2 regions of the Neobacillus sp. PVCKKU3 genome follow, and region 1 is predicted to be linked to the other one. Evidence: a T-box and tRNA genes for the amino acid it is inferred to sense, from the RefSeq annotation. Region 1 holds a T-box; the other holds one or more tRNA genes.

What was found. A T-box is a leader RNA that pairs with one kind of tRNA and senses whether it is charged. The one in region 1 lies ahead of serS (serine--tRNA ligase), so its partner is inferred to be a tRNA-Ser.
Region 2: it encodes a tRNA-Ser, which carries the amino acid that the T-box ahead of serS (serine--tRNA ligase) is inferred to sense. The anticodon was not compared.

What each region holds. Positions count from the first base shown of each region.
Region 1 is NZ_JBLVQN010000069.1:8,803-13,224, reverse strand. Features, by position in the region: gene ACNQGS_RS28160 (D-alanyl-D-alanine carboxypeptidase family protein) at 1-108, shown strand, start outside; gene pdxS (pyridoxal 5'-phosphate synthase lyase subunit PdxS) at 277-1,158, shown strand; gene pdxT (pyridoxal 5'-phosphate synthase glutaminase subunit PdxT) at 1,311-1,904, shown strand; T-box leader at 1,961-2,182, shown strand; gene serS (serine--tRNA ligase) at 2,239-3,516, shown strand; tRNA gene ACNQGS_RS28140 (tRNA-Ser) at 3,616-3,708, shown strand; gene ACNQGS_RS28135 (transposase) at 3,877-4,422, shown strand, end outside.
Region 2 is NZ_JBLVQN010000063.1:17,958-22,379, reverse strand. Features, by position in the region: gene ACNQGS_RS27525 (alpha/beta fold hydrolase) at 1-379, shown strand, start outside; gene ACNQGS_RS27520 (HAD family hydrolase) at 601-1,359, opposite strand; tRNA gene ACNQGS_RS27515 (tRNA-Ser) at 1,618-1,708, shown strand; tRNA gene ACNQGS_RS27510 (tRNA-Leu) at 1,742-1,826, shown strand; tRNA gene ACNQGS_RS27505 (tRNA-Asn) at 1,837-1,908, shown strand; gene ACNQGS_RS27500 (MerR family transcriptional regulator) at 2,024-2,599, opposite strand; gene ACNQGS_RS27495 (cell wall hydrolase) at 2,973-3,662, opposite strand.

The sequences.
Region 1 (4,422 bases):
CAAGATGTTGAGAAAGCAAATTGGTTTGTCCTAATGATGCGGGGCATCGGAGGATTTTTCGGTGATGTCTGGGGAGGCATCTCCTCCACTGTTAAAGGCTGGCTCTAATTAGCGCTAAAGAACCTATAAGTAAAATGTTGGAAAGGATTCTTGTCTTGACAGGAATCCTTTTTTGTTGCTTTAATGATTTTATGGAATAAATAATTCAAATCGAATTAATAGGAATTTTCTAAATAATCAACGTTTTTAACGTGGAAAAACAAGGGGGATTTACAAATGAAAACAGGTACGGATCGGGTAAAACGTGGGATGGCAGAAATGCAAAAAGGCGGCGTCATCATGGACGTTGTTAACGCAGAACAGGCAAAAATTGCTGAGGAAGCAGGCGCAGTAGCGGTAATGGCGCTAGAGCGCGTACCTTCTGATATTCGTGCAGCTGGCGGCGTTGCTAGAATGGCAGATCCTCGAATTGTCGAAGAGGTTCTTAACGCTGTTTCAATCCCTGTTATGGCTAAGGCTCGTATCGGCCACATTGTGGAAGCACGTGTACTTGAAGCACTTGGTGTAGACTATATCGATGAAAGTGAAGTATTAACACCCGCTGATGAAGAGTTTCACTTATTAAAGAGTGACTTTACTGTTCCATTTGTATGCGGCTGCCGTGACTTGGGCGAGGCTGCCCGACGTATTGGCGAAGGCGCATCTATGCTTCGTACAAAAGGCGAACCGGGAACTGGCAACATCGTAGAAGCTGTCCGCCATATCCGCAAGGTTAACGCACAGATTCGCAAGGTTGTAAGCATGAACGAAGATGAGCTTATGACAGAAGCAAAGCTATTAGGTGCACCATTTGAATTATTGCTTGAAATTAAGCGCAATGGCCGCCTTCCGGTTGTTAACTTTGCTGCTGGTGGTGTTGCAACACCTGCTGATGCAGCGTTAATGATGCAATTAGGTTCAGACGGTGTATTCGTTGGCTCTGGTATCTTTAAATCAGAAAACCCTGCGAAATTTGCAAGAGCGATTGTTGAAGCAACAACTCATTACCAAGACTATAAATTGATTGCTGAACTTTCAAAGGATCTTGGAACTCCAATGAAGGGTATCGAAATTTCTTCATTAGCCCCTGAAGCTCGCATGCAGGAAAGAGGCTGGTAAATCGAAAAGCGGAAGCGCCTTGACCAGGGGCGACAGGCATAAGACGAGCTGGCGAGAAGGCTGCCTTTTAGCCTTCTTGACGGATTGGCTGTAGACCTGCGAGCCCCTAGGCGCTGGAGCTAGACAGTAATCTAGGTAAAAGGGGTAATACTATGATTAAAGTAGGCGTTCTCGCATTACAAGGAGCAGTTCGTGAGCATATTCAATCATTAAAAGCTTGTGGTGTCGAAGCCGTTGCCATTAAACACAAAGAAGAATTAAAGGATGTTGATGGCCTTATTCTCCCTGGTGGAGAAAGCACGACAATGCGCCGGCTAATCGATAAATATGATTTTATGGATTCCTTAAAGGAATTTGCCCAGGAAGGAAAACCAATGTTCGGTACCTGTGCAGGCCTTATTCTTTTGGCAAAAAACCTCGTCGGATACAGTGAGCCTCACCTAGGTGTGATGGACGTTACGGTTGAACGCAACTCCTTCGGACGCCAGGTGGATAGCTTCGAGGCCGACCTCGCGGTGAAAGATGTCGCGGGTGACTTCCCTGCAGTCTTTATCCGGGCCCCGCATATCGTAGAGGCAGGCGAAAATGTCGAGATTCTTTCGAAGCATGATGGCCGCATTGTTTTAGCGCGTGAAGGGCAATTTTTAGGCTGTTCGTTTCATCCAGAACTAACGGATGACCATCGTCTTACAGCTTACTTTGTTGAGATGGTAAAAGAAGCAAAAAATCAAAAACAGCCTGTATAGATTGGTTGCTTTTGGCAAATAAATATAGTACTCTAAGTTATACAAATTAGAAATATGCAAAAGCAATGAGAGGAACTAGTAGCAAGAGGTTTATTCTAAAGAGAGCCGGTGGCTGGTGTGAACCGGTGAATAAGACTTGTGAATCCCTCCTCGAGTAGAGTGCGGAACACCTCATCACGAGGTTAGTAAGGACTCTCGGTGAAAAACCGTTACATTTTTAAGGTGGACAGATTCATCTGTCAACCAGGGTGGTATCGCGGGTAACTCTCGTCCCTGTTTTAGGGGCGGGAGTTTTTTGTTTGCCCTCGGATAAATAATAAAGGAGTGTTTAAGCATGTTGGATTTGAAGTATTTAAGAGCCAATTTTGCCGAAGTTAAAGAAAAGCTGCAGCATCGCGGTGAAGATTTAACAGATTTAGGCCGATTTGAGGATTTAGACGTTAAACGACGCGAATTAATTGTCGAAGCGGAAAAACTGAAATCCAAGCGGAATGAGGTTTCTCAGCAGGTTGCTGTATTAAAACGCGAGAAGCAGGATGCCGATCACCTTATCAAGGAAATGCGTGAGGTTGGCGACCGCATCAAGGAACTCGACGATGAGCTAAGAGGCGTTGAGGAGACATTAGAGCTATTATTGCTTAGCATTCCAAATATTCCCCATGAAACTGTGCCTATTGGCGAGACAGAAGATGATAACGTAGAAATCCGCAAATGGGGCCAGGTCCGCGAGTTTAGCTTTGAGGCGAAACCACATTGGGATGTAGCTGACCATTTAGGAATTCTTGATTTTGAACGAGCAGGAAAGGTGACCGGCAGCCGCTTTGTTTTTTATAAAGGTCTTGGTGCCCGCCTTGAGCGCGCGTTAATAAGCTTCATGCTTGACCTCCATGTCGATGAGCATGGTTACACAGAAATACTGCCTCCATATATGGTGAATCGTACCAGCATGACTGGAACAGGCCAGCTGCCAAAGTTTGAAGAGGATGCCTTTTTAATTGAAAGCGAGGACTACTTCCTAATACCGACTGCGGAGGTACCGGTTACTAATTATTACCGCGATGAAATTTTAAGCGGCGAAGAGCTGCCAATCCGCTTTGCAGCCTACAGCGCTTGCTTCCGTTCTGAAGCTGGTTCTGCAGGGCGTGACACAAGGGGATTAATTCGCCAGCATCAATTCAATAAGGTTGAACTTGTGAAGTTTGTAAAGCCTGAGGACTCTTATCAAGAGCTGGAGAAACTGACCGCTGATGCCGAAAAGGTTCTTCAATTACTGGAATTGCCATACCGTGTGTTAAGCATGTGTACGGGAGACCTTGGCTTTACAGCAGCAAAAAAGTACGACATTGAAGTGTGGATCCCGAGCTATGGAACTTACCGTGAAATTTCTTCTTGCAGTAATTTTGAGGCGTTCCAGGCAAGACGGGCTAACATCCGCTTCCGCCGCGACCCTAAGGCAAAACCGGAGCATGTGCATACACTTAATGGCTCTGGCCTCGCGATTGGCCGTACGGTTGCAGCTATTCTGGAAAACTACCAGCAGGATGACGGCAGTGTCGTAATTCCAGCCGTGCTGCGTCCATATATGGGTGGCCGCGACGTCATAAAGCCGTAATAAAAATGTATAATCAAGTTGAATAGCGCCTTTTTTTAATGGCATATTAATAATGTTGACACAGGGTTAAATATATGATAAATTAACTTCTGTTGTCACGGAGGAATACCCAAGTCCGGCTGAAGGGATCGGTCTTGAAAACCGACAGGCGGGTTAAACCGCGCGGGGGTTCGAATCCCTCTTCCTCCGCCATCACATGTAAAAACGCGCATAAAAACTGGAGATAAAAATTCGTTACAATCCTTTGTAACGGATTTTTTATTTTTTAAGAAAAAAGCACATACCAGGGATTTGATATGCTCCCCCTAAAGTAGACAGATGAAAAAACAAAAATCTGTCGTTACTTTAGGGGGATTTTTTATGTCAAAAAGAAGTAAATACTCTTCGGAGGAAAAGTACCAAATATTAATGAAATACCTGGAGGGGGAAATGACCCTTAGTAAGTTAACAAAGGAATATAAGATTTCCTCTTACACACTTCGTAGTTGGAAGGACAAATATGAATTATATGGAATTGGTGGTTTGGAGGAATCACATGAATGGAAGGAGTACTCAGACGAATTAAGATTAAGTGCAATTCAAGATTATTTATCAGGGAATTATTCCGTTTTGGAAATATGTAGAAGGCATAAAGTAAGCCGTGGCGCACTCAGAGTCTGGATAAAGAACTATAATAATCATAAGGAGACGAGACAAACGCATCGGAGGAAATCCCTTATGAGTCAATCCAGAAAATTAACTTTTGAGGAGAAAGTTGAAGCCGTTCATTTTTGTATCAAGAATGGTCATGATTATTCAGCTGTCATGGACAAATATCAAATTAGCTACCAACAAATATACAGTTGGACAAAAAGGTATGAAGCAGGTGGACCAGAGTCCCTACGGGACGGCCGGGGAAGAAAGAAA
Region 2 (4,422 bases), on a different contig from region 1:
AATGGAAGCAATGGCCAATAAGGAATCATGGATGGCAGGTATGAAGAAGGAAATTCCGTCCGTAGAAGAAGGGATTCTGGATGACTTCTTTTCTGTTTTTGAAACGGCTGATAAAAGGAACGTTATTTTGGAATTATATCGCTCTGCCAATGAGGAATTAACTGAACCCTATTTGAAGTTAACTTCGATTAAGACACCTGTTACGATTCTTTGGGGAGAAAATGATCCTTACATTTCAACCGATTTTGCTTATAAGACACGAGATCAGCAATTCCCACATGCAGCTATTCATATCATTCCGGACACTGGGCATTTTATTCATGTTGAGGCACCGGAAAAGGTTATTTCCTTTGTTAGAGGGCATTTTCAAATATTTTAAAATAAGGATGTTTACGGAGATAGCTAAAAAAAGATTTATGAGGACTGGAGTAGTGATACTTTTTAAAAAATTGTCTTCATGAAGGGGTTATGAGTACAGCATGAGTGTAACTTTTGGGAGAAGTGTCCTCATGAAAAGGTTCATGAGGACAGTACAAGTGAAACTTTCTGAAAGTGTCTCCATGAAAGGGGTCATCATTTTAGGATGGTAAAAAGATTGAGTTAAGAGGGGATTGACTTAACCGTTTTGAAATAATAAGTCTGTTCCTTTAAAAATTCCGGAAGTTGCTTAAGTGATGGTAATTCAGCGAAAATGCCATTGGGCTCTATTTCTAAATCAATGATGTTATAGATCCACTCCATATCAGAGGGGATATAAATCGCATTTATACCCAGTTCAATGGCTGGCTTAATATCTGTTTTAAGTGAATTTCCTATCATCCAAGTCGCTTTTGGGGGTGATTTGATATGATCTAACACCTTTTTTAAAGCTTCTGTATTTTTATGTTCAAAAATAAAAATACCTTTCCGAAAGTAACGTTCTAATTCTAAATGTGCTATTTTGCGATATTGATTTATGACATCTCCGCCTGTAAACAAATATAAATCATGTCCTTCTTCCTGGAGTTTATCGAGTACTTCATACATATAAGGAAGTGGCTCAACTTTCGTTTCAAACACTTTTTGGCCAATAGCATGAATTTTATTCATTTCCTCCAGCTTTACTTTTCTTCTGTATTTTTTGCAAAAAAACTTATACGTAGCTACAAGAGATTCCGGGTATCCTGATGAATGCAAGCCGACTTTCTTGACACTTTTTAAATCAATTTCTAATTGTTTTTGCCTAATTTCTTTAACGGATGGTTCCTTAAACCACTTCTTGATTTGTTTGACAAATTCTTTTCTTGATTGATTAAAATATTTATTGCAGTGAATTAATGTGTCGTCTAAATCCAAAATTAAGGTTTGTTGATTTATCATAAAACCAATTCCCCCTTAAAATATGGTGTATTATAATTATATAGTTTTACAAAATGTTAATGATAAAAACAGCAAATCCCCTTTTCAGATTGAGCCATAAGTTATAATGGAATTTTTCCAATTAGGCTTCACTTCCTATGGAGAAGACATCCTGTATAGAAAATATCCGCTTGAATTAGAATTTGTTAAGGTTGCCAAAATTTACAGATAGCTTCCAATTGCGATTGGTGATATATTTGTTTTGTAAGTTATTACTACAGAGAAGTACTCAAGCGGCTGAAGAGGCGCCCCTGCTAAGGGTGTAGGTCGGGTAACCGGCGCGAGGGTTCAAATCCCTTCTTCTCTGCCATAAAAATTATTTCAATGGGTATATTAGTATTATGCGGGTGTGGCGGAATTGGCAGACGCACCAGACTTAGGATCTGGCGCCTTCGGGCGTGGGGGTTCGACTCCCTTCACCCGCACCAAAATCATTATTCCGCAGTAGCTCAGTGGTAGAGCTATCGGCTGTTAACCGATCGGTCGTAGGTTCGAGTCCTACCTGCGGAGTCATAGTCCAACAAGGCAACTAAGAAAGGGTCAGGGCGGGAACGCAGCAGCCATCATTAGTGAAATTGTGTGGGCTATTACATACGGACACATCAAAAAAAGCTAAACCCTAACATTAATTGGGTTTAGCTTTTTTCCATGTAAACCAATTCCACCATTTCTTTTGATTGGCAGCAGCAATTTGCATTCTCGTTTCTTCTTCTATGCCTTTAATTCGTTCAGCCTCTAGTTGGGTTATCCGTTCTACATGCCTAAAGATTTGATTAATCTTTTCTTCTTGAAAAGCTTCCCGTACAGCCTTTTCCTTCAAGAGCTTGATTAAATCCAAGTTTATTTGCTCTAAATGTTCTATGCGTTCCATTAATTCTTCATGGTTACAATTGTGTTCCACAACTTGGTCGCTAGTATTCTGTATGGGTTCTTCTTCCGAAAAAGAGCCTGTGATATTTTTTTCAGAAACCAATTTCAATACCGCTTCAGCAGACTGTTCCATTGTCATACCCTCATGTTTGCTGAATTCCATTAATTTGCGGAATGTATGAACATCCTTCTCAAAATAGACTCTATGTCCTCGATTATTCCGGTGAACATGATACCCATGCCCTTCGAGGAGAGTGGCGTACTTCCTTAAAGTGCTGGCATCTATTTCAAACAATTTCTGTACATCACTAGGTGAATATATTTCCGTCATTCATTTCACCTCTATTAGATACATTGTAAATTAAACTGTAATAGCCCGTTGTTATTTTATAAATAGGTTAAAAGCGAATGAAATTAGCCATCCCAGTGCAAGAAAAACTGATAGATATGTACCTAAACCAACTAAAATCTCTGCCATGATTCCTACTCCTTTAATTCGGGCTTTGTTTTCAATTTCTTCAATACAGTGTCATTATAGCAGGTGATTTTTTAAAATTTGTCGAAACTAGGGACGTTAATCAAATTGTAAAAAGACTGTTAACTTTTTTTAATAATAGTTGGGTATAAAACAGGTATTATGATGTGAAAAATCCACCATAAAGTTTATTAACGATTAGGTGGATTCAACGACTAGCATTTTTATCTTATTTTGCGAATACATGATGGCCAATTGTCCTCACGACTGAACGAGTACGAATCCATTTATCCGTGGCAATGGCTGGGTTATAAAAATAAATCGAATCACTCAAGCGATCTTTTCTCGTCAATGCCTCTTCGACTGCTCTTCTGGACTCATCTGATGCCGGCTTCCTAATCTCGCCATTTTGAACAGGTGAAAAGGCATAGGCATGTCCAACTACCTGATTAATAACGCCTGTCACCGTCTTAGGGAAACGTGGAGATTCCACTCGATTTAATACAACGGTGGCAACGGCTACTTTTCCTTGATAGGGTTCACCTTTTGCTTCTGCCTCTACTAATCTGGCAAATAAGTCTTTTTCGTTATTGGAAATGGAAATAGCCGGTGTCTCCGGTGCTTTTTCAGGTGGCATCTGCCTCGTAATCCCGATTTCCGGTTTTGTTGAGTGAAGCGTTACTTCTACTGGTTTTTCTGGCTTTTGCTTGATTTCTTCTGTATTAATCTGATTGTAATTACTAGTTTTGTCTTGCTGACCATTCTCGGCAATACCACCATATTTTTGCTCAAGATTTATGGGGCTATTTTCTGTTACGACTCGATCTTCGGAAATAGCCTCGGCACTTTTACTTATTCCGATAAATGAACTTACTGCTACACAAGCTACAATTAGTGATTTTATGTATGTTTTTTTCATCTGTGCTACCTCCTGAATTTTTGCTTTATATTACTCTACCATTGGATGGTATTTAATTTACAGAACGATAGCGTTACATTTCTTTTTAGTTTGATGAACAAAATGTCAGAAAATAATCAATTGTGACATGCTGCCTAGTTTGGTGTCACAATCGAACCAATATTACGAAACATAGGAATATCTATCCAAAAGTTTTTACGTGCCTTTCTATTTGCATATGAGTTGGAATGAATAATTTATTAAAAAGTATGGTGTATTATATGGTAGGGGAGAAGGAAAGAATTTTTCCCAGACTATTTTGCCAACAAAGAAAAGTACTATATGGAAGATTACCTGAAAGTGAGGATTAACTAGATCGAAAAGCAATATATGTGTCATATTATCAAAAAGGTACAAATTTGTGAAACCTATATGGAAAGAATAGTTAAAATAAAATTGTATGTTATAATTTGTATAATTTCAAATTGCTCAATGATCTACCCCATTTGTCTACTTAAAAAACCTCTATATTCCATTAATCATTTTCAATTTTATAGCTTCAGTTAATTTCGTATTGCCTCCTATAATATATCGTAACCTCGTATAACAGAAATACATAATCCAATTTATTAGCTTCCTCCTTGCAGCTGGTCAGCTATGAATCAATTATTTTTATAAAAAAAGTAAAGTTCGTATAATGTTTTTTTGTTTTTGTTTAATTCGGTTTTCCATTATTTAAAAAATAGAAGGAGAAAAAGTAAAATGGGCTCTATTATTTTCA